Regions from separate parts of the Janthinobacterium sp. GW460-12-1-14-LB5 genome, predicted to be linked through region 2. Evidence: predicted binding sites of a transcription regulator. Region 2 holds the regulator's gene; the other holds the start of a gene.
What was found. The regulator LexA, encoded in region 2, represses DNA repair genes until DNA is damaged. The targets are predictions, from matches to a motif close to ACTGTATNNNNATACAGT.
Positions count from the first base shown of each region.

Region 1 (14,852 bases), on a different contig from region 2:
TCTGTCCCCGCACGTACAGCAAGCCGTTGAGCGAGCTGGAGCCGCCCAGCACCTTGCCGCGCGGCCATTGCAGCTGGCGTCCGGCGATGCCGGCGTCCGCTTCCGTGCGGTAGCACCAGTCCAGTCTGGGGTCGTGCATGGTCTTGAAATAGCCGACCGGCACGTGTATCCAGGGATTGTTGTCCTTGCCGCCTGCTTCCAGCAGCAATACCTGATTGTTGCTGTCGTGCGACAGGCGGTTGGCCAGCACGCAGCCGGCGGAGCCGGCGCCGACCACGATGTAATCGTAGTGTGTTTGCAACATTACTCTTGTCTCCTACGTTGCGGTATCGCGTCGCCTCGGCGGGCGTTTTTTGCGATACACTGGTCTTTATTGGTTATTTTTGGAACGTCTGGTTCCATTTATAAAAGACGTGCAGCACCGGGACAAGCGGAAACCACCGCATACGCGAGAGGTGAAACAGAACATGCATGATGCGTTTCAAAAACGGCCGGCCGAGGCCGAAGAAGACAGCCCGGCGGGGGGCGCGGTGGCGACGAATACGGCGGCCAGCCATGGCGACGAGGCGCGGGGCTTGCGCGTGCTGCGCCTGATCGAACACCTGGCCAGCGCCAGCCAGCCCTTGACCCTGTCGCAACTGGCGGCGCGCATGCAGGTACCCAAGGCCAGCATGATGCGCTTGCTCGATACCCTGGAGCAACACGGTTACGTGCTGCGCACGCCCGTCGGACGCGGCTATGTGCCTGGGGCGGCGTCCACCAACCTGGCGCTGGCGACCCTGCGCAACAATGCCCTGATCCGCGTGAGCCGCAGCATCCTGGGCAGCCTGGTGGCGGCCACGGGCGAGACGTGCAATCTGGCCATTCCCGAGGGCAATGCGATCGTGTATGTGGACCGGGTGGAAACGCAGGAACCGCTGCGATTGCACCTGGTGCTGGGTACGCGTGCGCCCATGCATTGCACGGCGAGCGGAAAATTATTCCTGGCGCACATGACCCTGCTGGAGCGGCGTGCATTGCTGGCCATGCTGAGCCTGCAGGCGCGCACGCCGAAAAGCATCACCGACCCGGCGCTGCTGGAACGCGAGATCGTGCGCATCGCCCGGCTGGGCATCGGCATCGACGACGAGGAATTCGTGCACGGCATGGTGGCCGTGGCCGTGCCCATCTGCGCGGCGGACGGGCGCATCGTGGCGGCCGTCGCCTGCCACGCGCCCGTGGCGAGAAAGTCCGTGGAGCAGTTGATGCAGCACGTGCCGCAGTTAAAAGAAGCGGCCGTCAAGCTGCGGCCGCTGCTGCTGGCAGAAACGGTTCACAACACCTAACAAAACCGTAGCGAGCGGATGTGAGTCGTGACCGAGACGCGCAGCTGTGCTTTAGCACAGTGAGCATCGCAGGCCGCGACGCGCGACGCGCAGTAGGTTTGGTCAGGTGTTTAAGGTTTCAGGACCTTCGCCACCTTGGCCGCGCGCAGGCGGAACGCATCGGGCATGCCCGAGCCCAGCAGCGGGCGCAGATACAGCCTGAAAGCATCGGTCACGTCCGTGCCGCTGGCGCTGATGAATTCGTCTTCCATGGTGCGCGTCTTGCCCGCCACGTCCGTCAACGGCAGCAGTTCGTAATCGACGGAATAAAAGCCCGTGCGCTTGATGGCGACGGAGCCGTCGCGGTCGCCCCACATGGCGAACTGCACGGCTTTTTCGCCCACTTCGCGGGCTTCGCGTTGATCTACATCAGAGACGCAGCCGATGAAGGAGCGCTGCAGATAGCCGAAGGTATCGCCGCGCACGCGCTTGATGCCGAGCTTGGCCTTGATTTCGTCGCACAGGAGGTCGGCCAGCGCGCCCGTGCCCGACAATTGCACATTGCCATGCGCATCGCGCTCCACTTCCTTGGCCAGCAGGCTGGCGATCGGTTCGCCCGAGGCGTCGTGGATGCCTTCCGACACGGCGATCACGCAACGGCCATACTTTTCATAGATGGCCTTCACGTCGGCAAGGAATTGTTCCAGGACAAAGACGCGCTCAGGCAGATAGATCAGGTGCGGGCCGTCGTCGGGGAACTTCTTGCCCAGTGCCGAGGCGGCCGTCAAAAAGCCCGCGTGGCGGCCCATCACCACGCCCACGTAGACGCCGGGCAAGGCCGCGTTGTCGAGGTTGGCGCCGGCGAACGCTTGCGCGACGAAGCGCGCGGCGGAGGGAAAGCCGGGCGTGTGGTCGCTGCCCACCAGGTCGTTGTCGATGGTTTTCGGGATGTGGATGCAGCGCAGCGGATAGCCGGCCTTGTGCGCTTCTTCGCTGACGATGCGCACCGTGTCGGACGAGTCGTTGCCGCCGATGTAAAAGAAGTGTTCGATCTCGTGCGCGCGCAGCACCTCGAAGATTTGCTGGCAGTAGGCAATATCGGGCTTGTCGCGCGTGGAGCCGAGCGCCGACGAGGGCGTGGCGGCCACCAGTTCCAGGTTATGGCTGGTTTCCTGCGTCAGATCAACAAACTCTTCATTGACGATGCCGCGCACGCCATGCAGGGCGCCATACACGCGCGTGACATGCTGGAAACGCCGCGATTCGAGCACCACGCCCACCAGCGACTGGTTGATGACGGCGGTGGGGCCGCCTCCCTGGGCAACAAGAATTTTTCCAGACGGCATGGGATCTCCTCGCAAGTAAAACGGCCCTCCAGCCTACTCCTTTTTTAGCGGGGCGCTGTCTTTTCCCTATGCCGCAAGGGGAATTGATCTGGCGGGCCTGCCTGCCTATCTATTCCGGTGCCCGGATATGCTCGACCAGTCCCCTGCTGCGCCGTCCCGGCGCCGGCGTCAGCCAGCTGACCAGCACGGCGGCGGCCAGGCCGGCCGGCACGCCGAAGATGCCGGCAGAAATAGGCGCAATGTGAAACCATTGGCCGCTGGCATTGCCGCCCAGCATGGTGCTGGTGTGCAGCATGTAGTACAGGCAGACGCCAAAGCCCGTCAGCATGCCGGCCAGTGCCCCCTGGTAATTGGCGCGTTGCCAGAAGACACCGAGCACCAGCGGCGGGAACAGGGTCGAGGCGGCCAGTGAAAAGGCCACGCCCACCAGCGACAGGATGTCCGCCGGCTTTTGCGAGGCGGCATAGGCGGCGATGAAGGCCACGGCCAGCAGCAGCAACTTGGAAATCGTCACGCGCTTTTGCGTCGAGGCGCTGGGATCGACCACCTTGTAATAGACGTCGTGCGACAGGGCGTTGGAAATGGCCAGCAGCAAGCCATCGGCCGTCGACAGGGCGGCGGCCAGGCCACCGGCCGCCACCAGGCCGGAAATCACGTAGGGCAGGCCGGCGATCTCGGGCGTGGCCAGCACCAGCACGTCGGCATCGATGGAAATTTCCGCCAGTTGCACGATGCCGTCGCGGTTGACGTCGACGATGCTGATCAGGGGGCTGAGCTTGTCCACGTTGGCCCAGTACGACACCCAGGTGGGCAGGTTCGCGTATTGCGTGCCGACCAAGGCCGAGTAAATATCGTACTTGACCAGCACGGCCAGCGCGGGAATCGTGAGGTAGATCAACAAGATGAAGAACAGGGTCCAGAACACGGACACGCGCGTTTCGTGCACGGACGGCGTGGTGTACGATCGCATCAGGATATGCGGCAGGGCGGCCGTGCCCAGCATCATGCAAAACACGAGGGCCAGGAAATTGTTGCGTTTGATGTCCGATTGCTCGCGGTCGGCGGCGGGAAACGGCTGCGCGTGCGGAATGATCGGCTCGGCGCGTTTCTGGTTTTGCGCCTGCATCGCCTGCCACAGCACGCGTGCCTCGTCCGGGCTCTTGGGATAGGCGATCAGGTAGCGCTCCGCGTTGCGGATGTCGAACAGCGAGGTATTGCGCTGGCGCAAACTATCGAGCTGGCGCTGGGCCGCCAGGCGGCCTTGCTCCCAGGAACCGGGCAAGCCGTCGATGCGCGCCTGGTAGCTGTGCGCGCGCTGGCGGAAGATGGCGCGCACTTCGTTTTCTTTCGGGTCCGTTTCCAGCACGTGTTCGCGCGCGCTCAGTTGCGGCAGCACCTTGCCATAGGCGATCTGCGGCACGGGATTGTCGGCGTGCTTGACCGACAGCCACATGGCGGGAATCAGAAAGGCGACGAGGATGATGATGTACTGCGCCACCTGCGTCCAGGTGATGGCGCGCATGCCGCCCAGAAAGGAGCAGACGAGAATGCTGGCCAGGCCCAGGAAGATGCCGACGGAAAAATCCACGCCCGTGAAGCGCGAGGCGATCAGGCCGACGGCGTAGATCTGCGCCACGACATACGTAAACGACACGATGATGGTGGCGGCCACGGCCACCACGCGCACGCTGGCGCCCCGCTTGTCGGTGCCGCTGCCGTAGCGGGCGGCGAGGAAATCGGGAATCGTGTACTGGCTGAACTTGCGCAGGTAGGGCGCGATCAATAGCGCCACCAGGCAATAGCCGCCCGTCCAGCCCATGATGAAGGCCAGGCCGTCGAAGCCGTTCAGGTACAGGCCACCGGCCAGGCTGATGAAGCTGGCGGCCGAAATCCAGTCGGCGGCCGTGGCCATGCCGTTGAACATGGCCGGCACCCGGCGCCCCGCCACATAGTATTCGGTGACGTTCGAGGTGCGGCTGATGACGCCGATGGTGGCGTACAGGGTGATGGTGACGAGCATGAACAGGTAACCGATCCACGCGCGCGGCATGCCTTCCTGTTCCAGCACCGACAGGGCCAGCAGGAAGGCGGCGAAACCGGCGGTAAACAGCAGGTAGTAGCGGCTCAGCCGGGCGAAGAAACTGCGCTGGCCGCTCATGCTTGCTCCTCGGCATGGAATTCCCGGTCCAGGCGCCGCATGCGCCAGGCATACAAGGCGATGATGGCCAGGTAAACGAGCGAGGCGCCCTGGGCCGCCATATAGAAGGGCAGGGGCCAGCCGAACAGGTTCAGGTGCAACAGCTCGCGCGCATAGAACACGGTCAGGAAGCCCGTCAGCAGCCAGACCAGCAGCAGGATGGCCGTCAGGCGCCGCGTCTTGCGCCAGTGCACGTCGCGGCGCGCCTGCAGCTCGGGGCCGGGCGAGCGCGCCGGCTGCAGCGGCGCCGCGGGAAGGCTGGGCTTATCCATACGTAATGTCATCCTCTTCTGGCGCTTCCGGCAACAGCAGGGCGATGCTCAGGCGCAGCAGGGTGCCTGGCAGCTTGGGCGAAGTGGCGCGCGGATTGTTAAAAATATCGACTTCGGCGCCATGCTGCTGGGCAATCTCGCGCACGATAGCCAGGCCCAGGCCGCTACCGTCGACGTTGCTGCCAAGAATGCGGTAAAAGCGCTCGAACACGTGCGCCCGCTCGGCCGGCGCAATGCCGGGGCCCGTGTCTTCCACTTCCAGGATGGCCAGTTCCAGGGTGCTGCGCACGCGCACCGTGACGCTGCCGCCGGCCGGCGTGTAGCGCAGGGCATTGTCGATCAGATTGCTCAGCAGCTCGCGCAGCATCATGGCATTGCCGGAAATCATGATTGAATACGCGGGCTGTTCGAAGCCCAGGTCGATATGCTGGGCAAACGAGGCTTGCACCCAGTCCTGCACCACGCCGCGCGCCAGTTCGCTCAGTTCGATCGGCTCGAAGGCCGTGCCCGCCTGCGGCTGGTTTTCCGCGCGCGCCAGGGCCAGCAGCTGGTTGACCAGGCGCGTGGCCGCTTCCGAGCTTTTCGCCAGCTGCAGCAGCGAGCGGTGGATCTCATCGTGGTCGGTCTGGCGCAGGGCCAGCTCCGATTGCATGCGCATGCCGGCCAGCGGCGTCTTCATCTGGTGCGCCGCATCGGCGATGAAGCGTTTCTGCATGTCGATCGACAGCGACAGGCGCGCCAGCATCTCGTTGAGCGAACCGACCAGCGGCGTGATTTCCTCGGGCACTTGCCCCGATTCGATGGGAGATAAATCGTCGGGCGGCCGGGCGCGTATGCGTTCCTGCAATTGGGCCAGCGGCGACAGACCGCGCGCCAGGGCAAACCAGACCAGGGCCAGGATCACGGGCAGGATGATGAACTGCGGCAAAATCACGCCCTTGATGATTTCATTGGCCAGCTGGGCGCGCTTTTCCAGCGTCTCGGCCACTTGCACCAGCGCGCGGTGCGCGTCGTCGTCGCTGCCGCCAGGAATGTCGAGATAGCTGAACGCCACGCGCACGGGCGCGCCGTGGATGGTGTCGTTGCGAAACAGTACCATGCCGCTGCGGTATTTGTCGGGGTCTTGCGGCGGCGGCAAGTCGCGGTCGCCGTCGAGGTATTCGCCGCGCGGGCCCACCACCAGGTAATACAGGGTGTCGATATCGTCGCCGCGCAGGAAGTCGCGGCCCTTGTTATTGCTGTTCTTGTCCGGCACGCGGCGCAGCAGCGCGCCATCGGCCTGCTTGACCTGTTGCGTCAGCACCGTGACGCTGTCTTCCAGCGCATGGTCGAACGGCTGATTGGCGATGCCCTTGGCCACCAGATAGGTGATGGCGATGCTCATCGGCCACAGCAGCAGCAGGGGCGCCAGCATCCAGTCGAGGATTTCGCCAAACAGCGAGTGCTCGATGGTGTCATCCTGCTCCGTGGTGGGCGGTTCGAACCAGTCGTCGTCGTCCGCCTCGTCCGCTGGCGCCTCGCGCGCCTTCACTTGCTGGCGGGGCCGTTGGCCGGGCTTGCCGCCTCGCCCGCTTCGGCTTGCAGGCGCGCCGCTTCCGAATATTTCTCCAGGCAGTAGCCGAGGCCGCGCACGGTGGCGATGCGCACGCCGCCCACCTCGATCTTCTTGCGCAGGCGGTGCACATATACTTCGATGGCATTGTTCGACACTTCCTCGCCCCATTCGCACAGGTGGTCGACTAGTTGCTCTTTTGAAACGAGGCGGCCCGTGCGGCCCAGCAGGATTTCCAGCAAACCCAGTTCGCGCGCGGACAAGTCGAGCATCTGGTCGTTGATGTAGGCGCTGCGCCCCACCTGGTCATAGCTGAGGGGGCCGTGCTTGATGATGGTGGCGCCGCCGCCGGCGCCGCGGCGCGTCAGGGCGCGCACTCTTGCCTCCAGTTCCGACAGGGCGAACGGCTTGGCCATATAATCATCGGCACCGAGGTCGAGGCCATTCACGCGTTGTTCGATGGAATCGGCGGCCGTCAGGATCAGCACGGGCAACAGCGAGGCGCGCGCGCGCAGGCGGCGCAGCACTTCCAGGCCGGACATCTTCGGCAGGCCCAGGTCGAGGATCAGCAGGTCGAATTCCTGGGTGGACAGGGCCGTATCGGCTTCCTGGCCGGTCTTGACGTAGTCGATCGCATAACCGGACTGGCGCAGCGAGCGGGTCAGGCCATCGGCCAGCACGCTGTCATCTTCGGCAAGTAAAATACGCATGGTGCACTTCCTATGCTTGCGGCGGTAGAAGTTTGTATTGTGTTTCATTTCCCGCAAGGTGGCGAGTTTTTGTGAGAAACCAGGCTTGTATTGATCTGTTTCAAAACAAATCCACGTTCCGCTTGCATTGATCACTGTTTTTTTATACAGTACTGTCTGTGTAAAGAATTTAACCCACTGGCGCTATCGCAGGCTGCCGGATTCCACTGAATCCGCACCTGTAGAACGGCTGAAAGAACATATGGACGATAAAAAAGCTGTAGTACCCGCATCGGAAAAAGCCAAGGCGCTCGCCGCCGCACTGGCGCAGATCGAGAAGCAGTTTGGCAAAGGTTCGGTCATGCGCATGGATGCCAGCGCACCGATCGAAGAAGTGCAAGTCGTGTCGACCGGTTCGCTCGGCCTCGATATCGCGCTGGGCGTGGGCGGCTTGCCGCGCGGCCGCGTGGTGGAGATCTACGGTCCGGAATCGTCGGGTAAAACCACGCTGACCCTGCAAACCATCGCCGAAATGCAAAAACTGGGCGGCACCTGCGCCTTTATCGATGCCGAGCACGCGCTCGATGTCGGTTACGCGCAAAAGCTGGGCGTGAACCTGCATGAATTGCTGATCTCGCAACCGGATACTGGCGAGCAGGCACTGGAAATATGCGACGCCCTCGTGCGTTCGGGCAGCGTCGACCTGGTCGTCATCGACTCCGTGGCCGCACTGACGCCACGCGCCGAGATCGAAGGCGACATGGGCGATTCCCTGCCAGGCCTGCAAGCGCGTCTGATGTCGCAAGCGCTGCGCAAGCTGACCGGCTCCATCAACCGCACGAATACCCTGGTCATCTTCATCAACCAGATCCGCATGAAGATCGGCGTGATGTTCGGCAGCCCGGAAACGACCACGGGCGGCAATGCGCTGAAATTCTACGCTTCCGTGCGCCTGGATATCCGCCGCACGGGCTCGATCAAGTCCGGCGATGAAGTGATCGGCAACGAAACCAAGGTCAAGGTCGTCAAGAACAAGATCGCGCCACCGTTCAAGGAAGCGCACTTCGACATCCTGTACGGCGCCGGCACCTCGCGCGAAGGCGAAATCCTGGATCTGGGTTCGGATGCCAAGATCGTGGAAAAATCCGGTTCGTGGTACAGCTACAACGGCGAACGCATCGGCCAGGGCAAGGACAACGCCCGCGCCTTCCTGCAAGAGCGTCCGGCGCTGGCCCGCGAGATCGAAAACAAGGTCCGCGCTTCGCTGGGCGTGCGCGAACTGCCGCCGCTGGCTGCTGAAAAGCCGGAAAAAGCGGATAAAGCCGCTGACAAGGCTGCCAAGGCGGAAGCCAAAGCCGCCGAGTAAGCTGCCGTCAGCCACCATTCGCGCTTGCGGATGGCGGCTGGCAAGGTGTGACCATGATCGCCGTCCCGCGCTGTTGCGCCGGGCGGCGATTGTGTTTGGGTGATGTGATCGTGGAATGAAAGACAAGGTGGGGGTATGGCCGCAGTACAACTAAGCCTGAAAGGCAGGGCGCTACGCTTTTTGTCGATGCGCGAACACAGCCGCATGGAATTGCGGCGCAAGCTGCAGCGCCATGCGCAGGAGGGCGATGACGTGGAAGCCTTGCTCGACAGCCTGGAGCAAGCCAACTGGCTGTCGCAGGAGCGCTTTTCCGAGTCGCTGATCCACCGCCGCTCGGCCCGCTTTGGCAATAGCCGCATCATGGCGGAACTGCAAAGCCATGGCATAGGCGGTGAGGCATTGCAGGAACTCAAGGCGGGCCTGGCCGAAGGGGAAGTGGCGCGCGCCTGCGAGGTGTGGCGCCGCAAGTTTGGCCAGGTGGCGCAGGATGCCGAGCAGCGCACCAAGCAGATGCGGTTTTTGATGCAGCGCGGCTTTTCGCAGCGCGCCGTGCAGGTAGCCTTGAAGGGGCTGGATCCCGACGAGGAATAGGTCATCCAGGGCTGGCCGGCCGCCACGCCGCGCCGCCAGGAACTGCGCTTTCAAACGTCGTCTGATTCCAGTATGGTGACGCCGCGCGATCGGGTATGCTGGCGCTCGAACGCTGTGCGATGCGCGCAGCACCACTGATCGTGACAGGATGTAAGATGAGCAACTGGAATGCCGGCTATGTGGCCGAAATCGCCTATACCTATGGCTATTACGAAGAATTGAATCCTCTGCGCCTGCGGCTACCCCTGCTGGCCGCCGGCCTTGCCTTGCCGGCCAGCGGCACGGCTTGCGAACTGGGCTTTGGCCAGGGCATCAGCGCCAATATCCATGCGGCGGCGTCCGCCACGCGCTGGCATGGCAATGATTTCAATGCATCCCAGGCCGCCTTCGCGCAGGAGCTGGCCGGCGCGGCTGGCGCTGGCGCGCAGTTGACGGACGAATCGTTCGCGCAGTTTTGTCGCCGCGACGACTTGCCCGATTTCGACTTTATCTGCTTGCATGGGATCTGGAGCTGGATCTCGGCGGAAAATCGCGCCCTGATCGTCGATTTTCTGCGGCGCAAACTGAAAGTGGGCGGTGTCGTCTACATCAGTTACAACACGCAGCCAGGCTGGGCCGCAATGATGCCGATGCGCGACCTGATGGCGGAGCATAGCCGCGTCATGAGTGCCCCGGGCCAGGGCGTGCTGGCCAGAGTCGATGGCGCCATCGATTTTGTCGGCAGGATGATCGCCGCGCAACCGCGTTACCTGGAGGCCAACCCGCATTTGGCGGAACGCTTCGAAAAGCTCAAGACGATGGATGGGCATTATCTTGCCCACGAATATTTCAATGCCGACTGGCAGCCGATGGCCTTTTCCAGCGTTGCGGCCATGCTGGGCGAGGCCAAGCTCGAGTTTGCCGCATCCGCTACCTATACCGCCCTGGTCGACATGCTGAACCTTACGGCCGAGCACCAGCAGTTCCTGGCCGAGATACCAGATCCCATCTTTCGTGAGACGACGCGGGCCTTTCTCGTCAACGAGCAGTTCCGCAAGGATTACTGGGTCAAGGGTGCACGCACGCTCACGCCGTTCGCCCAGGCCAGCGCCTTGCGGGCCGTGCGCGTGATGCTGGCCGTGCCGCGCGACGAGGTGGTGTTGAGCGTGCATGGCGTGCTGGGCGACGCCGATATGGACGAGCGCGTGTATGCACCCGTGCTCGATGCCATGGCTGACCATCGCGTGTACACGATAGGTGAGCTGGAGCAGCAATTGGCTGGCACAGAAGCCAGCCTGGCCGCCTTGTTGCAGATCATGTTGATCTTGATCAGCAAGGGCAGCGTGCTGGCCGTCCAGGACGAGGCCGACATCGCCGTGGCGCGCCCGCAGACGGCGCGCCTGAATGCGCACCTGCTGGAACAGGCACTGGCAAGAACTGATTTGACCATCCTTGCCAGTCCCATGACGGGCAGCGGCGTGGCTGTATCGCATTTACAACAGCTATTCCTGTGGGCGAAACTGCAAGGTTGGCAAGCCCCGCAAGAATGGGTGCGTGCGACGTGGCCTGTGCTGCTGCGCCTGAACCAGCTATTGACGCGGGACGAGCAGCCCTTGTTGACGGAAGAGGAAAACCTGGCCGAACTGCTGGCACACGCGCAGCATTTTTATGCGCGCACCTTGCCCGTATTGCGCGCGCTGGGCGTGACTGACTGAGGCGTGGCGGCGGCCAGGTTGACGCCGCCGGCATGCCTGCCCCCAAGTTATTTGAATTGTGAATGTTTGTCATTCATTTTGCGGTTTTCATTGATGGTTTGTTGCAGGCGGCAAGACCAATAAAAAATTATGTTGCGGCGCAACTAGCGCCCTGTGTGCTACACTTTTAGGGTTTTTGCGGCGCCGCAGGTGCGGTTGCTGTTCGTAGAAGCTGCGAACAGAGTGCTTTAGGCACATGGCTGCTTACTAATTATGGCCGCGCAAGCGGCATCGGTCTTATGCCCCTGTCAACTCCCGTATCCCGGCGCGCCCTACGGCACTCCCGCGTTATCGACGTCCAAGCGTATATGCGCGACGACGGCCTGTGGGATATTGACGCCCATATCACCGATATCAAAAGCTATGACGCGACCCTGGCCTCCGGCCCGCGTCCCGCCGGCGCCCCTCTGCATGACCTCCACTTGCGTATTACCGTCGATCGCGAACTGACCATCGTCGAGGCCGAAGCTGCCTCCGATGCCGTGCCCTATCCCGGTTTTTGCGATACCATCGGGCCCGCTTACAGGGCGCTGATCGGTCTGAATTTATTGAAGAATTTCCGCCGCGACTTGAAACAGCGCTTGGCGGGAATCGCCGGCTGTACCCATTTGACCGAACTGGCGCAAGTCTTGCCGACTGCGACGGTTCAGGCATTTGCCGGCGATGTCTGGTCGACCCGTGACGGTGCGAATGCTGACTTATCGCATGAAAAGCCGTTTCAACTCGACAAATGCCACGCCCTGCGCACCGATGGCGGGGCGGTTGCACAGTATTACCCGCGCTGGGTAGCCAAAGCGTGACCCCGGCGCTGTATTTCCTGTTTTTTTGCACCACTAACCGTATTTTTACACATCAGTATCAGAAGGGAAGCCAGCATGAAAATCCATGAGTATCAAGCCAAAGAAATCCTCCGGCAGCACGGAGTGACGGTACCACGCGGTATTCCGTGCATGTCCGTCGAAGAAGCCGTCAAGGCTGCGGAAACCCTGGGCGGCCCGGTATGGGTTGTCAAGGCGCAGATCCACGCAGGTGGCCGCGGCAAGGGCGGCGGCGTGAAAGTGGCAAAATCGATGGAACAGGTCAAGGAATACGCTGACCAGATCATGGGCATGCAGCTGATCACGCATCAGACCAGCGCCGAAGGCCAGAAAGTCAACCGCCTGCTGGTGGAAGAAGGCGCCGACATCAAGCAAGAACTGTACGTTTCGCTGGTCACCGACCGCGTTACCCAGAAAATCGTCCTGATGGCGTCGTCCGAAGGCGGCATGGACATCGAAGAAGTGGCCGAGAGCCACCCTGAGAAAATCCACCACGTGACCATCGATCCGGGCACGGGCCTGACCGATGCCCAGGCAGACGACATCGCCGCCAAGATCGGCGTGCCTGCCGGCTCCATCGCCGACGCCCGCGTCAACCTGCAAGGCCTGTACAAAGCCTACTGGGAAACCGACTGCTCGCTGGCCGAAATCAACCCGCTGATCGTTACCGGCAGCGGCAAGGTCATCGCCCTGGACGCCAAGTTCAACTTTGACCCGAACGCCCTGTTCCGTCATCCGGAAATCGTCGCCCTGCGCGATCTGGACGAAGAAGATCCAGCTGAAATCGAAGCGTCGAAATTCGACCTGGCCTACATTTCGCTCGACGGCAACATCGGTTGCCTGGTGAACGGCGCCGGCCTGGCCATGGCCACCATGGACACGATTAAACTGTTCGGCGGCGAGCCAGCCAACTTCCTGGACGTCGGCGGCGGCGCCACGGCAGAAAAAGTGACCGAAGCGTTCAAGATCATGCTGAAAAACCCAGGCCTGAAAGCCATCCTGGTGAACATTTTCGGCGGCATCATGCGTTGCGACGTGATCGCCGAAGGCGTCATCGCCGCGGTGAAAGCCGTCTCGCTGAACGTACCGCTGGTCGTGCGCATGAAGGGCACCAACGAAGACCTGGGCAAAAAGATGCTGGCCGATTCCGGTCTGCCTATCATCGCAGCCGACACCATGGAAGATGCAGCCAAGAGCGTCGTTGCCGCTGCTGCCGGTCAAGCTTAATTAAGGAATCAACATGTCCATTCTGATCAATAAAGATACCAAAGTCGTTACCCAAGGGATCACCGGCAAGACCGGCCAGTTCCACACCCGCGGTTGCCGCGACTACGCGAACGGCAAAGCTGCCTTCGTGGCAGGCGTGAACCCGAAGAAAGCCGGCGAAGATTTCGAAGGCATTCCAATTTTCGCTAACGTTACCGAAGCGAAAAAAGAAACCGGCGCCAACGTTTCCGTGATCTACGTGCCGCCAGCAGGCGCGGCAGCGGCAATCTGGGAAGCTGTCGAAGCTGAAATGGATCTGGCCATTTGCATCACCGAAGGCATTCCTGTCCGTGACATGATGGCCCTGAAAGACCGCATGGCTAAAGCCAACAGCAAAACCTTGCTGCTGGGCCCTAACTGCCCAGGCTTGATCACGCCAGACGAAATCAAGATCGGCATCATGCCAGGCCACATCCACAAGAAGGGCCGTATCGGCGTGGTTTCGCGTTCGGGCACCCTGACCTATGAAGCAGTGGGTCAGCTGACCGCACTGGGCCTGGGCCAATCGTCGGCAGTCGGCATCGGCGGCGACCCGATCAACGGTCTGAAGCACATCGACATCATGAAGATGTTCAATGACGATCCGGATACCGACGCGGTCATCATGATCGGCGAAATCGGTGGTCCGGACGAAGCCAACGCGGCTTATTGGATCAAAGACAACATGAAAAAACCGGTCGTCGGCTTCATCGCTGGCGTGACGGCTCCTCCAGGCAAGCGCATGGGCCACGCCGGCGCGCTGATCTCGGGCGGTGCCGATACGGCGCAAGCCAAGCTGGAAATCATGGAAGCTTGCGGCATCACCGTGACCAAAAACCCGTCGGAAATGGCGCGTCTGCTGAAAGCCATGCTGTAATTTCAGCCCGGTATTGATGCAGGACAAAAAAGGAGCTTCGGCTCCTTTTTTTTGTCCGCACGACATGCCGCTTTCCGGCCTGGGGCGACGGCGTCGGTCCGAACCTGCCAAAAAGTGTCGCTTTTCTTTCCATGTGTATCGCCGCTGCCCGGGCGTGCCGCTGGCATGGCGCTTGCACCATGCACGGCGTGACCAACTGCACTCCGGGAGGATGCGATGCGCGCGCAGAGCGGATTTACCCTGATAGAACTGATGATCGTGGTGGCCATCGCCGGCATCCTGGCGGCCGTGGCCATTCCCCAGTACGGCGACTACACGATGCGGGCCAAGGTCAGCAACGTGCTGGCCGCCGCCGCACCGTTGAAAACGGCCGTGGCCCTGTGCGTGCAGGAAAACGGCGGGCTGGCTGCCGCCTGCAGCACGCCCACCCAGGCCGTGCCCAGCGCCATCCCCTTGTTCAGTCCGACGCGCGAAGTGGCCAGCGGCAAGGTCGACAAGGGCAATATCGAACTGACCCTGGCGGGCGACTTGGGCAGCGGCATGGGCGGCCAGACGGTGAGCATGGAGCTGCAGGTCGGCTCCAGCAGCCTGAGCTGGTTTAACAGCACCAGCGTGACGAATGCGGCGGCGAAGGAAGCCATTACCAGGAACAATATTCCCAAGGTGGTGGCGACGCAGTGAGCGGCGCCTGCCGCGCCAGCGTCAGACGATTTTTTGCCGGTCCGCGATCAGCGCTTCATAGGTGAGGTTTTGCAGCAGCGTGTAGTGGGTCGGTTCCAGGTCGATGAATTGCACGCCATACGTATAGATTTCCGCCACTTCGGCGGCGTGGCCGTTCGACGGCTTGCCCACGCTGACGTTC
Region 1 covers NZ_JBWKYD010000001.1:77,749-92,600, forward strand. Annotated here, with positions in the region: gene AC07X6_RS00375 (GMC family oxidoreductase) at 1-304, opposite strand, end outside; gene AC07X6_RS00380 (IclR family transcriptional regulator) at 468-1,325, shown strand; gene AC07X6_RS00385 (6-phosphofructokinase) at 1,436-2,650, opposite strand; gene AC07X6_RS00390 (sodium:solute symporter family protein) at 2,760-4,808, opposite strand; gene AC07X6_RS00395 (DUF4212 domain-containing protein) at 4,805-5,119, opposite strand; gene AC07X6_RS00400 (sensor histidine kinase) at 5,112-6,650, opposite strand; gene AC07X6_RS00405 (response regulator) at 6,647-7,381, opposite strand; gene recA (recombinase RecA) at 7,623-8,726, shown strand; gene recX (recombination regulator RecX) at 8,862-9,317, shown strand; gene AC07X6_RS00420 (methyltransferase regulatory domain-containing protein) at 9,473-11,011, shown strand; gene AC07X6_RS00425 (DUF2889 domain-containing protein) at 11,290-11,850, shown strand; gene sucC (ADP-forming succinate--CoA ligase subunit beta) at 11,926-13,095, shown strand; gene sucD (succinate--CoA ligase subunit alpha) at 13,109-13,990, shown strand; gene AC07X6_RS00440 (pilin) at 14,207-14,671, shown strand; gene AC07X6_RS00445 (flagellar brake protein) at 14,693-14,852, opposite strand, start outside.
Region 1: recA (recombinase RecA) is a predicted target of LexA. The motif match lies at 7,515-7,532, and genes of this name have one in related genera.

Region 2 (14,852 bases):
ACCTGGGCGATACGCGCGAAGCGATCGGCTTTGAAAAGGCCGGCATCTTCCGTCCGGGCAAGGCGGCCATCTGCAGCGACCCCGTGCCGCCGCAATCCTTGATCGACCATGCCGAGGCCATCGGCGCCGACCTGTGGCTGATGGGCCGCGATTTCAATTATTCGGGCGACAAGCAGCAGTGGAACTACGGCGGGCGCGAGCAGCGCCGCAATTCGCTGGCCTACCCGAGCTTGCGCGGCGCCAACCAGATCCTCAATGCGACGGCCGTGCTGGCTGCGCTGGAAGTGCTGAAGCTGAAACTGCCCGTGGGCGCGCAGGAAGTGCGCACGGGCCTGGTGACGGTGGAATTGCCGGGCCGTTTCCAGGTCTTGCCTGGCCGCCCCAGCGTGATCCTTGATGTAGCGCATAATCCCCACGCGGCCTCGGCCCTGAACCAGAACCTGGGCAATATGGGTTTCCACCCGTACACCTACGCCGTGTTCGGTTCCATGCAGGACAAGGATATCGATGGCGTGCTGGCCGCGATGAGCGAGCACGTCGACCACTGGTGCCTGACGGGCCTGCCTTCGCCGCGCGCGGCCACGGCTTCCGAACTGGCCGCCAAGGTGCAGATCATGTTGGAAGATAAACCCGACAGCAGCGAGCATACTGTGTCTATTTTCGATGATCCGGCACAAGCTTTTGCAAATGCAATGAGCCGGGCCGGTGAGAATGATAGAATTGTGGTCTTTGGTTCTTTCCTCACCGTTGCCGGCGTGATGAAGGCCCGAAAATCCTCACTTCACTGAAACGCACTCGACTGAAAATCACGCATGGGCTTGTTCTCGAAACTGTTTAAAAACAAGCAAGAATCCTCTGGCGAAGACAGCGGCTTTTATGTCCCTGGCGAAGCGCAGTCGCCGACCCGCAAGCGCGCCGCCAACACCTCCGGTGGCGGCGGATCGCGCCGTGGCGGCAAGGAAGCGCCGGATCCGGTCTTGCCTGAAAAAAAGCGCGCACGCCGCCGCCTGGTCGGGGCCATTGCCCTGGCCCTGGGCGTGGCCGTCGGCTTGCCGATGCTGCTCGATTCCGAGCCGAAAGCGCCGTTCAACGATATCGCCATCGACATTCCTTCGAAGGAAAAGGCTGCGCCGGCACCGGCGCCTGCGCCCGTGCCAGCCCAGGCTGCCGCGAATGGCCTGGACCAGTCCGAGGAAATCGTCGACGCACCGCTGCCGCCTGCGGCCAAACCCGCGCCAGCCCCGGCCCCCGTGCTTGCCGCCGTCCAGCCAGCTACCGTCAAGCCGGCCTACGTGGAACCAAAGCCCGAACCGAAACCGGTCAAGGTGGAGCCGAAGCCGGAACCGAAACACGAACCCAAGCCGGAACCGAAGCACGAACCCAAGCCTGAAGCGAAGCCGGAACCCAAGCATGAGGTAAAACCGGAAGCCAAGCCCGAGACCAAGCCTGCCAAGCCGGCGCAATCGGCCGACGATGCCGCGCGCGCGCTGGCGATTCTGGAAGGCAAGCCGCCAGAGAAAGCGCAAGACAAGCCCCACGATGCCGGCAGCGGCAAGTTCGTGGTGCAGGTGGCGGCGCTGGCGACGCAGGACAAGGTCGACGAATTGCAGGACAAGCTGCGCGAAGCGGGCATCAAGTCGTACACGCAGAAAGTCTCCAGCCCGGCAGGCGAACGCATCCGCGTGCGCGTGGGCCCGTTCGGCAGCCGCGAAGACGCGGAAAAGACGCGCGCCAAGCTGCAAAAGCTGGGCCTGGGCGGCTCGCTGGTGCCGGCGTGATGTTGCAAGGCTGAACGCGCGTGACGATTTTCGATTACCTGGTGCTGTTCGTGCTGGTGACCTCCGTACTGATCAGCATGATGCGTGGCCTGGTCAAGGAAATACTGTCCCTGGTCAGCTGGATCGTGGCTTTCGTCATTGCCAACGCCTATGGCGCGACCCTGGCAAAATTCTTGCCGGAAGCCGTGCCGGGCGAAGCCATCCGTTTGTTGCTGGCTTTCGTCGTGCTGTTCATCGGCGTGCGCATTTTGATGGGATTGCTGTCCATGACGGTCGACGCGCTCGTCAAGGTGACGGGCCTGAGCCTGGCCGACCGCACCCTGGGCAGCCTGTTCGGCCTGGCGCGGGGTCTTGTGATCGTGCTGACCGCCGTCATCTTGTGCGGCATGACTTCCATACCGCAGCAGCCATTCTGGAAAAACGCGCTGCTCAGCCCTTACGCGGAGCAGGGCGCGCGCGCCATCAAGCCTTATCTGCCTGCCGCTTACGCGCAGCATGTGAAATTTTGAATTTTTTTTAAAATCAGTAGCACAGTTTAGGAGCACACCATGTGTGGCATCGTCGGCGTCGTTTCCCATCAACCCGTCAATCAATTGCTCTATGATGCATTGTTGCTCTTGCAACATCGCGGTCAGGACGCGGCAGGGATTGCGACCAATCACAGCAGTATGTTTTCCATGCACAAGGCCAACGGCCTTGTGCGTGACGTCTTCCGTACGCGCAATATGCGTTCGCTGCAGGGCAACTCGGGCATCGGTCACTGCCGCTATCCGACGGCCGGTTCCTCGAGCGAAGAGGAAGCACAGCCGTTTTATGTGAATGCGCCGTTCGGCATCACCCTGGCGCACAATGGCAACCTGACCAACTGGGAACAGTTGAAGCAGGAAATGTTCAAGAACGACCGCCGCCACATCAATACCGATTCCGACTCGGAAGTGCTGCTCAACGTGCTGGCGCATGAAATCCAGGAAGCGACGACGGGCCTGAACCTGGACCCGGACGCCATCTTCAAGGCTGTCACCGTGCTGAACCGCCGCGTCAAGGGCGGTTACGCTGCCGTGGCGCAAATCGCCGGCGTGGGCTTGCTGGCCTTCCGCGACCCGCACGGCATCCGTCCGCTGTGCCTGGGCATCAACGAAACGGAGCAGGGCGCCGAATACCTGATCGCCTCCGAATCCGTGGCCCTGGAAGGCATGGGCTTCCGCTTCGTGCGCGACATCGGTCCCGGTGAAGCCGTCTTCATCGATGCCGACAAGCAATTACACAGCCGCCAGTGCGCGGACAACGCTAGCCTGAACCCGTGCGTCTTCGAATTCGTCTACCTGGCCCGTCCCGACTCCGTCATCGACGGCGCCTCCGTGTATGCCACGCGCCTGAAAATGGGCGAATACCTGGCCGAAAAGATCCGCGCCGAGTTGCCTGGCGTACATATCGACGTGGTTATGCCGATTCCCGACTCGTCGCGTCCGGCCGCCATCCAGCTGGCCATGGCGCTGAATATCGAGTACCGCGAAGGCTTCATCAAGAACCGCTACATCGGCCGCACTTTTATTATGCCGGGCCAGGCGGCGCGCAAGAAATCCGTGCGCCAGAAGCTCAACGCGATTCCATCCGAATTCAAGGATAAAGTCGTGTTGCTGGTCGACGATTCCATCGTGCGCGGCACCACCAGCCGTGAAATCGTGCAGATGGCGCGCGAAGCGGGCGCGACGAAGGTCATCTTCGCCTCGGCCGCGCCACCGGTGATCTACCCGAACGTGTACGGCATCGACATGCCGACGCGCGACGAACTGATCGCCTACGGCCGCACGACGGAAGAAGTGTGCCGCGAAATCACGGCCGATTACCTGGTGTACCAGGATATCGGCGCGCTGAAGCAGGCGATCGCCGACGTCAACCCGGCCCTGGTCAACTTCGAGGCGTCGTGTTTCGACGGCGTCTACGTGACGGGCGACGTGTCGCAGGAATACCTGGACCGCCTGGAATATGCGCGCCACCATCCGAAGGCGGCAGCGCCCGAAGATACGCCACGTTCCCAGCTGAACCTGAACCTGGCAACGACAGAAGCGTAATTATCTTGCCCGGCTAGCGCCGGGCTTTTTTTGCTCCGCGATCATGAACGATAAAAAAAACTACGGCTTTACCACCACCATCCTGCATAACGACCGCCGCAAGGGCATCGAGCACGGCTCGCTGCACAAGCCCGTGCACACCTCCGTCGCGTTCGGCTACGGCGACGCGCGCCAGCTCGCTTCCGTATTCCAGGGCAAGGAGCCAGGCTTCCGCTATGGCCGCCAGGGCAATCCCACCGTGTCCGCGCTGGAAGACAAGGTCAACAAGATGGAAGACGGTGTGGCGACCTTATGCTTCGCCACCGGTATGGGCGCCATCGGCGCCGTGGTGCAATCCTTGCTGCGCGCGGGCGACCATGTGGTGTCGTCGGCCTTTCTGTTTGGCAACACCAACAGCCTGTGGCAAACGGTGACGGGGCAGGGCATCGCCGTGTCGTTCGTCGATGCGACAGATGTGGCCAACGTGGCGGCTGCCATTACGCCGGCCACGCGGATTGTTTTTGTGGAAACTATTGCCAATCCACGCACGCAGATCGCCGACCTGAAAAAAATCGGTGACTTGTGCCGCGAGAAGGGCATTTTGTACATCGTCGACAACACCATGACGACGCCCTACCTGTTCCGCCCGAAGGCCGTGGGCGCGGGCCTCGTGGTCAATGCCCTGACGAAATCCATCGGCGGCCACGGCAATGCGCTGGGCGGCAGCTTGACGGACACGGGCGTGTTCGACTGGACGCGCTATCCGAACATCTTTGAAAATTATAAAAAGGCGGCGCCCGCGCAGTGGGGCATCGCGCAAATCCGCGCCAAGGCCTTGCGCGACTTCGGCGCCTCGCTGGGCCCGGAAGCGGCGCACCATATCGCCGTCGGCGCGGAAACCATGGCCTTGCGCATGGATCGCACCTGCTCGAACGCCCTGGCGCTGGCCACCATGCTGGCCGCCGACCCGCGCGTTGCCGCCGTGCACTACCCGGGCTTGGCCTCGCACCCGCAGCACGCGCTGGCGAGCGACCTGTTCCGCAGCTATGGTTCGCTGTTCAGCTTTGAATTGAAGGATGGCATCGATTGCTTCGATTTCCTCAATCGTTTGAATCTGGCTATTCCAGCGAGTAACCTCGGCGACACGCGCACCCTGGTCATTCCCGTCGCCCACACGATCTTTTACGAGATGGGCGCCGAGCGGCGCGCCAGCATGGGCATCGCCGAGTCGCTGATCCGCGTTTCCGTCGGTATCGAGGATGAGGTGGATTTGCTTGAGGATTTCCGCCAGGCACTCGATGTATAGGTAGCCGGATAAATGAAAAGGGCCGCAACAGTCATGCTGTTGCGGCCCTTTGTTTTTCGCCGTTCAATGGTAATGTCTTCGTGCCTTCAGAAACCGTAGCGAGCAAGCCCAATATCGGGTTGAGTAGCGGAGCTGTACATTGGTACAGCGAGCAACGGATGCCCGAGAGTGGGCTGCGCAGTAGGTTTATGAGGGCGCGCTCAATCAATGCCAGCTGCGCATCAGTCCGACCGCCAGGCCTTCCAGGGCAAACTCGTCTTCCGGCGACACGGTGATGACCTTGAAGTCGGGATTTTCCGGGAACAGTTCGATGACGGAACCCGTCTTCTTGTAGCGCTTGACGGTGACTTCGTCGCCGATGCGGGCGACGACGATCTGGCCGTTCTTGGCGCTGTCGACCTTTTTGACGGCCAATAAATCGCCATCCATGATGCCGGCGTCGCGCATGGACCAGCCGCGTACCTTCAGCAGGAAGTCGGGCTTGGCCGAGAACAGGGCAGGATCGACGTTGTAGCTCGCTTCGAGGTTTTCCTGCGCCAGGATGGGCGAACCGGCCGCCACGCGGCCGATCAGAGGCAGCGACATCAGCAGGGCTGCCGGCACTTTCGATGCAAGGGCTTCGGCTGCCGCACTTGCCGCCGCACCGATCAGGCGGATGCCGCGCGAGGTGCCGGGCGAAATCTCGATCGCGCCCTTGCGGGCCAGGGCCTGCAAATGCTCTTCGGCCGCGTTGGCCGATTTGAAACCCAGTTCATTGGCGATTTCGGCACGGGTGGGCGGAAAACCCGTGTTTTCAATCGCGTCCTTGATCAGGTTCAGGATTTGTTCTTGTCGTGCTGTCAGCTTGATCATGAGCGGTGGGTGCATACTAAAATGCTGTCTATATGAACAGTCTGTATTTTTGTACAGTATCGCCCACTATGCAAGGGGATTTGCGTGTTTTCGGCGAATTTCACAAGAAATACTTGTCCAGGCGTGGAAAGCGCGGCGGCGCGCGGGCTTTTCCGGCGCTGGCGCAAGGAATGATTGAAACGTTTGCAAAAGGCGGTTATAATCTTCGGCTGACCTTCCCACACCCGTCTTGACGCCGGGGTGGGCGATTATCAATCCGACCTGAAGGAGTTTGCATGCGTCATTATGAAATAGTCTTTATCGTCCATCCGGACCAAAGCGAGCAAGTGCCCGCGATGATCGAACGCTACAAAGCCAGCGTAACCACCCGCGGCGGTTCGGTTCACCGCGTGGAAGATTGGGGTCGCCGTCAAATGGCTTACTCGATCCAAAAGCTGCCTAAAGCACACTACATCTGCCTGAACATCGAGTGCGACAACGAGACCCTGGTCGAGTTGGAAACAGCATTCAAATTCAATGATGCCGTGTTGCGTCACCTGACCGTTAAAATGAAGAAAGCTGAAACAGCTCCTTCGCCGATGATGAAATCGGTACAACGCGAAGACGCGGCCAAAAGCCACCGCACCGAAGCACCAGCAGCCGCTCCAGCCGCAGCCGCTTAATTCTTGACCAGGATCGTGCGCTGAACCAGCTACAAGTAACCGCCATCATTGCCGAGCGCGAAATATTGCGCTATACCCCGGCAGGGCTGCCGATTGTGAATGCAGTATTGCAACACAGTTCGCAGCAGATGGAAGCAGGGATTGCCCGTTTGACCGAGTTTGATGTTGCCGCGCTAGCCGCTGGCGAAATCTCAGGCCGGTTCAGTCAGGCAAGCTTGGGCGGGGTGTATCAGTTCACGGGTTTCCTGGCCAGAAAAAGCCGCAACAGCAAGAGTTTGGTGTTTCACATCATTGATTTTAGTGCAGTCAATTCTGACTAGCGCATTTTAGATACAGGAGCCTGACATGGCATTCGGTAAAAAGTTCGACAAAAATAAGCTCAAGCTTAAAGAAAAACGCAAACAGCAAAACCCTTTGTTCAAACGTAAGAAGTTCTGCCGCTTCACCGCAGCTCACGTTGAGCAAGTCGACTACAAAGACGTCGACACGCTGAAAGACTTCGTCCAGGAAAACGGCAAGATCATGCCAGCACGCCTGACCGGTACCAAAGCGCACTACCAGCGCCAAGTCGACACCGCAATCAAGCGCGCTCGCTTCCTCGCGCTGCTGCCATACACCGATCTGCACCACGCTTAATCGGTCAGATATTCCTGGAGAAGAACTATGCAAATCATTCTGTTAGAAAAAGTTGTAAACGTCGGTAACCTCGGCGAAGTCGTCAAAGTCAAGGACGGTTACGCACGTAACTTCCTGATTCCACAACGCCTGGCACGTCGTGCTACGGCAACCGCTGTGGCTGAATTCGAAGTCAAGCGCGCCGAACTGGAAAAAGCTGCTGCCGCCAAACTGGCTGCATCGCAAGCCCAAGGCGAAAAACTGAGCGGCCTGACCGTTCAAGTTGCTCAAAAAGCTGGCGTCGATGGCCGTCTGTTCGGTTCCGTCACCAACTTCGACATCGCTGAAGCGCTGACCAAGCAAGGTTTTGCTGTTGAAAAAGCACAAATCCGCATGCCTACCGGCCCGCTGAAGATCGTTGGCGAGCACAACGTTTCGGTTGCTCTGCACACCGACGTGGTCGTTGAAGTGGTAATCGCTGTCGTTCCAGACGCGAACGCGTAATCGTCTGCGGGCCTGGCCCGCAAGCGCTGCCGCACTATGAAAAGCCGGGTTCGCCCGGCTTTTTTGTGGCCTTTTTTTCGCTCATTTTCAGCCCTTTATTTTTGCCAGCACGCCGAAGCGGGTATAATTCGCGCCATGAACGCCCCCTCTGATCCGCAACTGGATTCCCTCCGTATTCCGCCGCATTCGATCGAAGCAGAACAATCCGTCATCGGTGGTCTGCTGCGCGACAATGCTGCATATGACCGCATCGCCGACTTCATGCATGCGGAGGATTTCTATCGCTATGACCATCGCATCATCTTCGAGCAAATCGTCAAGATGGTTAACGCTTCCAAGCCAGCCGATGTCATTACTGTTTTTGAAACCCTGACCCAGCTCGGCAAGGCCGATGATGTGGGCGGACTCGCTTACCTGAACGCCATGGCGCAAAACACGCCATCGGCCGCGAACATCCGGCGCTATGCCGAGATCGTGCGCGACCGCGGCGTGCTGCGCAAACTCATCACCGTCGCCGACGATATTTCCGGCACGGCCTTCAGCCCGCAAGGCAAGGAAGTCAAGCAGATGCTTGACGAGGCCGAGTCGAAGATTTTCGCCATCGCCGAAGAAGGCGCGCGCGGCGCCCAGGGCTGGACCGCCATCCAGCCCCTGCTGACGCAGGTGGTCGAGCGCATCGACGAGCTGTACAGCCGCGACAACCAGAGTGAAATCACGGGCGTGCCCACCGGTTTCATCGATCTCGACCGCATGACCTCCGGTCTGCAGCCGGGCGACCTGGTCATCGTGGCGGGCCGTCCGTCGATGGGCAAGACGGCGTTTTCCGTCAACATCGGCGAAAACGTGGCCATCGACAGCGGCTTGCCCGTGGCCGTGTTCTCGATGGAGATGGGCGGCGCCCAGCTGGCCATGCGTATGCTCGGCTCCGTCGGACAGCTCGACCAGCACCGCCTGCGCACGGGCCGCCTGAACGACGAAGACTGGCCGCGCCTGACGAATGCGATCCAGAAGATGAACGACGCGCAGTTGTACATCGATGAAACGCCGGCGCTCAATTCCATCGAATTGCGCGCCCGTTCGCGCCGTTTGTCGCGCCAGTGCGGCAAGCTGGGCCTGATCATCGTCGATTACTTGCAACTGATGTCGGCCAATACCCCGGGCGACAACCGCGCCACGGAGATTTCCGAGATTTCGCGGGGCTTGAAAGGCCTGGCGAAGGAACTCGGTTGCCCCGTGATCGCGCTGTCCCAGCTGAACCGCTCGCTGGAACAACGCCCGAACAAACGTCCCGTCATGTCCGACTTGCGCGAATCGGGCGCTATCGAGCAGGATGCCGACGTGATCCTGTTCATTTACCGCGACGAGGTGTATAACCCCGACTCGCCGGACAAGGGGACGGCCGAAATCATCATCGGCAAACAGCGTAACGGTCCAATCGGCAGCATCCGCCTCACCTTCATGGGGCAGTACACCAAATTTGGCAATTACAGTGGTGGCCTGGCGCTTTACCAAGGCGACTAAGACTCAGCAGCACTGGCAATTCCATCGGCCGCCCCCGACAACGGGGCGGCTTTCTGTAGTAAATAACACGACTCAATGCTTAACGGAGAATGACATGTTTGGACGCTTGATGCCCACTGAGGGCAAGTTTTTTGAATTGTTTAACCAGCACGCGGAATTGTGCGTCAAGGGCGCCAAAGAGATGCTCGGCCTGATGACCAATTTCGACGACCTGGAAAACCGCGTGCATGCGATCGAAAGCATCGAGAAACAGGCGGACAAAGTCACCTACGCCACCGTGGAAATGCTGCACAAGACCTTCATCACGCCGATCGACCGCGATGACATCCATCAGCTGATCACGCGCCAGGACGACATCCTCGACCTGCTGGAAGATGCGGCGCAAACCGTCTCGCTGTACGACCTGAAGGCCGTCACGCCGGAAGCCAAGCGCCTGGCCGAACTGGTGCTGGCCTGTACCGAAAAAGTGCGCGACGCCGTCGCCATGCTGCACAACATGGACAACTCGCGCAAGATCGTCGCCATCTGCGAAGAGATCGACCGCCTGGAATCGGATGCCGACCACGTGATGCGCGCCGCCATGTCCAAGCTGTTCCGCGACGAGCCGGACGTGCGCAACCTGATCAAGCTGAAAGCGATCTACGAAATTCTGGAAACCGTGACCGACCGTTGCGAAGACGTGTCCAATATTATCGAAGGCATCATCGTCGAAAACGCGTAAGCGTTGGGCCTGTCCTGAACCAGAATCAGAAAAGAAACTATAATGACCATACAAATCAGCATCTACGTGCTAGGCCTGTTGATCGTCCTCGCGCTGCTGTTTGACTTCATGAACGGCTTCCACGATGCCGCCAACGCGATTGCCACGGTGGTCTCGACGGGCGTATTGAAACCGCAGACCGCGGTTGCCATGGCCGCCACGTTCAACTTCGTCGCCATCTTCGTGTTCCACCAGCTGACCGTGGCCGCCACGGTGGGAAAAGGCACCATCGACCCGGCCGTGATCGACCAGTACGTGATCTTCGGCGCGCTGATGGGCGCCATCTTCTGGAATCTGTTTACCTGGTACTACGGCATTCCCTCGTCGTCCTCGCACGCGCTGATCGGCGGCCTGGTGGGCGCAGCCGTCGCCAAGTCCGGCACGGGCGCGCTGGTTGCGGCCGGCCTGTGGAAAACCGTGGCCTTTATCGTCATCGCACCCGTGCTGGGCTTCGTGTTCGGCTCGATCATGATGCTGCTGGTGTCGTGGATCTTTGTGCGCTCGACGCCGCGCAAGGTCGACAAGTGGTTCCGCCGCTTGCAACTGGCATCGGCCGCGGCCTACAGCCTGGGCCACGGCGGCAACGACGCGCAAAAAACCATCGGCATCATCTGGATGCTGCTGATCGCCGCCGGCTATTCCAGCGCGGCCGATGCCATGCCGCCGATGTGGGTCATCATCTCGTGCTATACGGCCATCAGCTTCGGCACGCTGTTCGGCGGCTGGCGCATCGTCAAGACCATGGGCCAGAAGATCACCAAGCTCAAACCGGTGGGCGGCTTCTGCGCCGAAACGGGCGGCGCCATCACCCTGTTCGTCTCGACGGCGCTGGGCATTCCCGTGTCGACCACGCATACGATCACGGGCGCCATCGTCGGTGTCGGCTCGTCGCAAAAAATGTCAGCCGTGCGCTGGGGCGTGGCAGGCAATATCGTCTGGGCCTGGATCTTCACGATTCCCGCTTCCGCGTTTGTTGCCGCAGTCGCCTGGTGGATTGGCCACCACATCATGTGATGGATAGCCAACGCCAGTAAAAAGGGAGCCTTGCGGCTCCCTTTTTTTATGCGCCGGCCAGTTCCACCGTCAGCCCCTCGCTGGCGAGGAACACCTGCAGGCCGGCCAGGCGGCTCGCATAGCGGCCCATCACGTCGGCAAACACGGCTTCGAGCTGCTCGTCACTGCGGGTCGGTTCGTGGTGGGTGCAGTACAGGCGCCGCGCGCCGCAGCGCAGGGCCAGGTCGAAGGCGGCGTCGAAGGTGCCGTGGCCCCAGCCCTGCTTGCCCGGGTATTCCTCGCGCGTGTACGAGCAATCCATGATCAGCGCGTCGACGCCGGCGACCAGCGCATCGATGCAGGCCTGGCGCTGCGCATTGCGCGCCGCGCAGGCCGCGTGGTCGGCGTGGCCGGGCGGATGCAGGTTGTAGAACGGTTCATGGTCGCCGCTGAAAAACAGCGAGGCGCCGCCGCAGTCGATGCGGTAGCCCAGGTTGACGACCGGGTGGTTCATTTCAGCGCCGCGCACGCGCGCGCCGCCCACGTCGACGGTGTCGCCGGGCGCCAGCGTGCGGTATTCGATGCTGGCCGCCATGGCCGCTTCGCTTACGGGGAAATAGCTGTTTTGCAACTGCACCGCCATCACGTGTTCGATGCCGCATCCGCTGACGCCGTCCAGGGCGCCATGCAGGCGCATGCGGTTGCCGGCCACGAACAGGGGCGAGAACATGGGCAGGCCGTGGATGTGGTCCCAGTGGCTGTGCGTGATGAAGACATGCGCGTCGACGGGCTGGCCGGGCGGCAATTGCTGCGCCAGCGCGAAAATGCCGCTGCCCGCATCGAGAATGATCAAGCTGTCGTCGTCGGTGCGCACTTCGATGCACGTGGTGTTGCCGCCATAGCGGGCCGTGCGCGGGCCCGGGGAGGGGATGGAGCCGCGCACGCCCCTGAACGTGAATTTCATTCAGTACCTTGTTACAGTGTAATTATTGTTGATTCTATTCTAATTAATGAGATTGGCGGCAACATTTATACGTGTTGCAATATGGCAAGTTATTTCATTTTGTTGTAACTAAGTAATGTACAGTGCGCGGGGTGGCCGTTACACTGGCGCTTGCCCGCTTCCTCTTCCCTTACCTGATCGCCATTCACATGCCTCAGTTGCACCCTGAGAAAATCGCCCACAGACTGGAGCAATTGACCGAACTCAGTGTCGCGCTCGGCCACGGCCTGGGCGGCGAGGGACACGATATCGGCGCGCTGTTGCAGCGCATCGTGCTGCTGGCAAAAAGCATGAGCGGCGCCGATGGCGCCACCCTGTACCGGCCCGCCGCCGAGGGCCACCAGCTGGCGTTCGACATCAGCGTCAACGACAGCCTGGGCATCGCGCAGGGCGCCGACATCGGTGTGCCGGGCGTGCCCCTGTTCGATGGCGCGGGCCAGCCCAACCTGGCATCGGTGGCGGCGTATGCGGCGAACCTGCGCCGCAGCGTGAATATCGCCGATGTCTACCGCGACGAGGGCTTCAATTTTTCCGGCATGCGCGAGTTTGACCGCCACCATGGCTACCATACGCAGTCGATCCTGACGGTGCCCATGAGCGACCACGAGGGCGATTTGATCGGCGTGCTACAGCTGGTCAATGCCAAGGATGGGGAAACGGGGCAGGTGCGCGCCTTTTCTTCCACCGACCAGCGCTTCATTGAGGCGCTGGCCGCGCAGGCTGGGGTGGCGCTGACGAACCAGCTGCTCATTTCGCAGCTGGAAGAGCTGCTCGAATCGCTCGTTACCCTGATCAATATCGGCATCGATGAAAAGTCGCCCTACACGGGGCGGCACTGCCAGTTCGTGCCCGAGCTGACGATGCTGCTGGCCGATGCCGCGCACGCCACGCAAACGGGGCCGCTGGCCGATTTTCGGCTCAGCGACAACGAGCGCAAGCAACTGTGGCTGGCCGGCCTGCTGCACGATTGCGGCAAGATCACTACGCCCGTGCACGTGGTCGACAAGGCCACCAAGCTGGAGACGATTTTCGACCGTATCGCCCTGATCGACACGCGCTACGAAGTGCTGCTGCGCGACGCCGAGATCGCGGCCCTGCGCCAGCAGGCGGCGCAGCCGCAGCAGAAGGACGCCATCGCCGGCGCGCTGGCGCAGGAGCAGGCGGCGCTGCGCGAAGAGCGCGACTTCATCCGGCGCGTCAACATAGGCGGCGAAAGCATGGCGCAGGCCGACCAGGAAAGAGTGCGGCAGATCGCTCGGCGCCGCTGGCGCGCGGCCGACGGCCAACTGTGCGATTTTCTGGACGCCGACGAGACGGAAAACCTGACCATCCGCGCCGGCACCCTGACGGCAGCCGAGCGGGCCATCGTCAACAACCATATCAGCGTGTCGATCCGCATGCTCGAAGCGCTGCCGTGGCCCAAGCACCTGCAAAAGGTGCCGGAATACGCGGGCGGCCACCACGAGCGCATGGATGGCAAGGGCTATCCGCGCGGGCTGACGAAAGAGCAGATGTCGGTGCCGGCGCGGCTGATGGCGATCGCCGACATTTTCGAGGCGCTGACGGCGCGCGACCGGCCCTACAAAAAGGGCAAGCCGCTGTCCGAATCGCTGCGCATCCTCGGCAATTTCAGCCTGAATGGGCATATCGACCCGGAGCTGTTCGACGTCTTCATCCGCAGCAAAGTCTATTTGACCTTCGCTGAAAAGCACATGCATCCGAGCCAGATCGATGCCGTCGACGAGGCGGCCATTCCGGGTTATACCCCGTGAAGCTGCCGCTGGCCTGGCGCAAGCACGGGGCACGGTCGCTGCTGGGCATCATGCTGACGCTGGCGGCGGCCGTCCTGTGCCTGGCCGGAAATGAGAATATTGCCCGCCTCGACGCCATGCTGGGCGACTGGCGCATGCGGGCCGAAACGCCGCAGCTGGACCGCCGCATCGTCATCGTCGACATCGACGAGCAAAGCCTGGCACGCGTGGGCCGCTTTCCCTGGAGCCGCGACATCCAGGCGCGCCTGGTGCGCCAGCTCACCGGCCATTACGGCGTGTCTGCGCTGGGCTTCGATATCTCGTTTCCCGAAGCGGACACCAGTTCCGGCTACGCCGTGCTGCAAGGCCTGGCGCGCGGCGAACTGGCCGGCGTGCCCGGCTTGTCGGCGCAACTGGAAAAACTGCGCCCGGCCATGGACTACGACGGCCTGTTTGCAGGCGCCATGCGCGGCCAGCCCGTGGTGCTCGGCTACAGCGTCTCGGAGCAGCAAAGGAAGGGCGTGCTGCCCAAGCCCGCCTTCTCCGTCGCCGACTTGAACGGGCGCACGGTCACGGCCTACGTGGCGCGCGGCTACGAAGCCAATATCGCGCCCCTGCAGGCGGCCGCGCAAGGTGCCGGCATCTTCACGGCGCTGACCGACGCCGATGGCGTCGTGCGTTCCTCGACCCTGTTGCAGCGCATCGGCGACGGCTATTATCCGTCGCTGTCGCTGGCCACCGTCGCCGTCTACCTGCAGGCGCGCGCCATCGCCCCTCGTTTCACGGGCACGGCCGATACCCTGTCGGCACGCGAACTGGCCAGCGGCGGCCTCGAACACATCATGCTGTTCACGCCGCGCGGCGCGCTGGCGATTCCTGTCGGTGAAGCCTTGACGACCACGGTGCAGTACCGCGGCGCGGGAGGTCCCGATGGCGGCGCCTTCCGTTATGTGTCGGCTGCCGACGTGCTGGCCGGCACGGTGCCGCCCGCGCTGTTGAAGGGCGCCATCGTCCTGGTGGGCACCACGGCGCCCGGCTTGAACGATATCCGTGCCA
Region 2 covers NZ_JBWKYD010000014.1:102,852-117,703, forward strand. Annotated here, with positions in the region: gene folC (bifunctional tetrahydrofolate synthase/dihydrofolate synthase) at 1-788, shown strand, start outside; gene AC07X6_RS16070 (SPOR domain-containing protein) at 813-1,778, shown strand; gene AC07X6_RS16075 (CvpA family protein) at 1,799-2,287, shown strand; gene purF (amidophosphoribosyltransferase) at 2,327-3,850, shown strand; gene AC07X6_RS16085 (cystathionine gamma-synthase family protein) at 3,894-5,135, shown strand; gene lexA (transcriptional repressor LexA) at 5,340-5,987, opposite strand; gene rpsF (30S ribosomal protein S6) at 6,263-6,649, shown strand; gene priB (primosomal replication protein N) at 6,670-6,969, shown strand; gene rpsR (30S ribosomal protein S18) at 6,995-7,285, shown strand; gene rplI (50S ribosomal protein L9) at 7,313-7,768, shown strand; gene AC07X6_RS16115 (replicative DNA helicase) at 7,904-9,289, shown strand; gene AC07X6_RS16120 (DUF47 domain-containing protein) at 9,384-10,010, shown strand; gene AC07X6_RS16125 (inorganic phosphate transporter) at 10,050-11,063, shown strand; gene AC07X6_RS16130 (MBL fold metallo-hydrolase) at 11,110-12,006, opposite strand; gene AC07X6_RS16135 (GAF and HD-GYP domain-containing protein) at 12,195-13,817, shown strand; gene AC07X6_RS16140 (CHASE2 domain-containing protein) at 13,868-14,852, shown strand, end outside.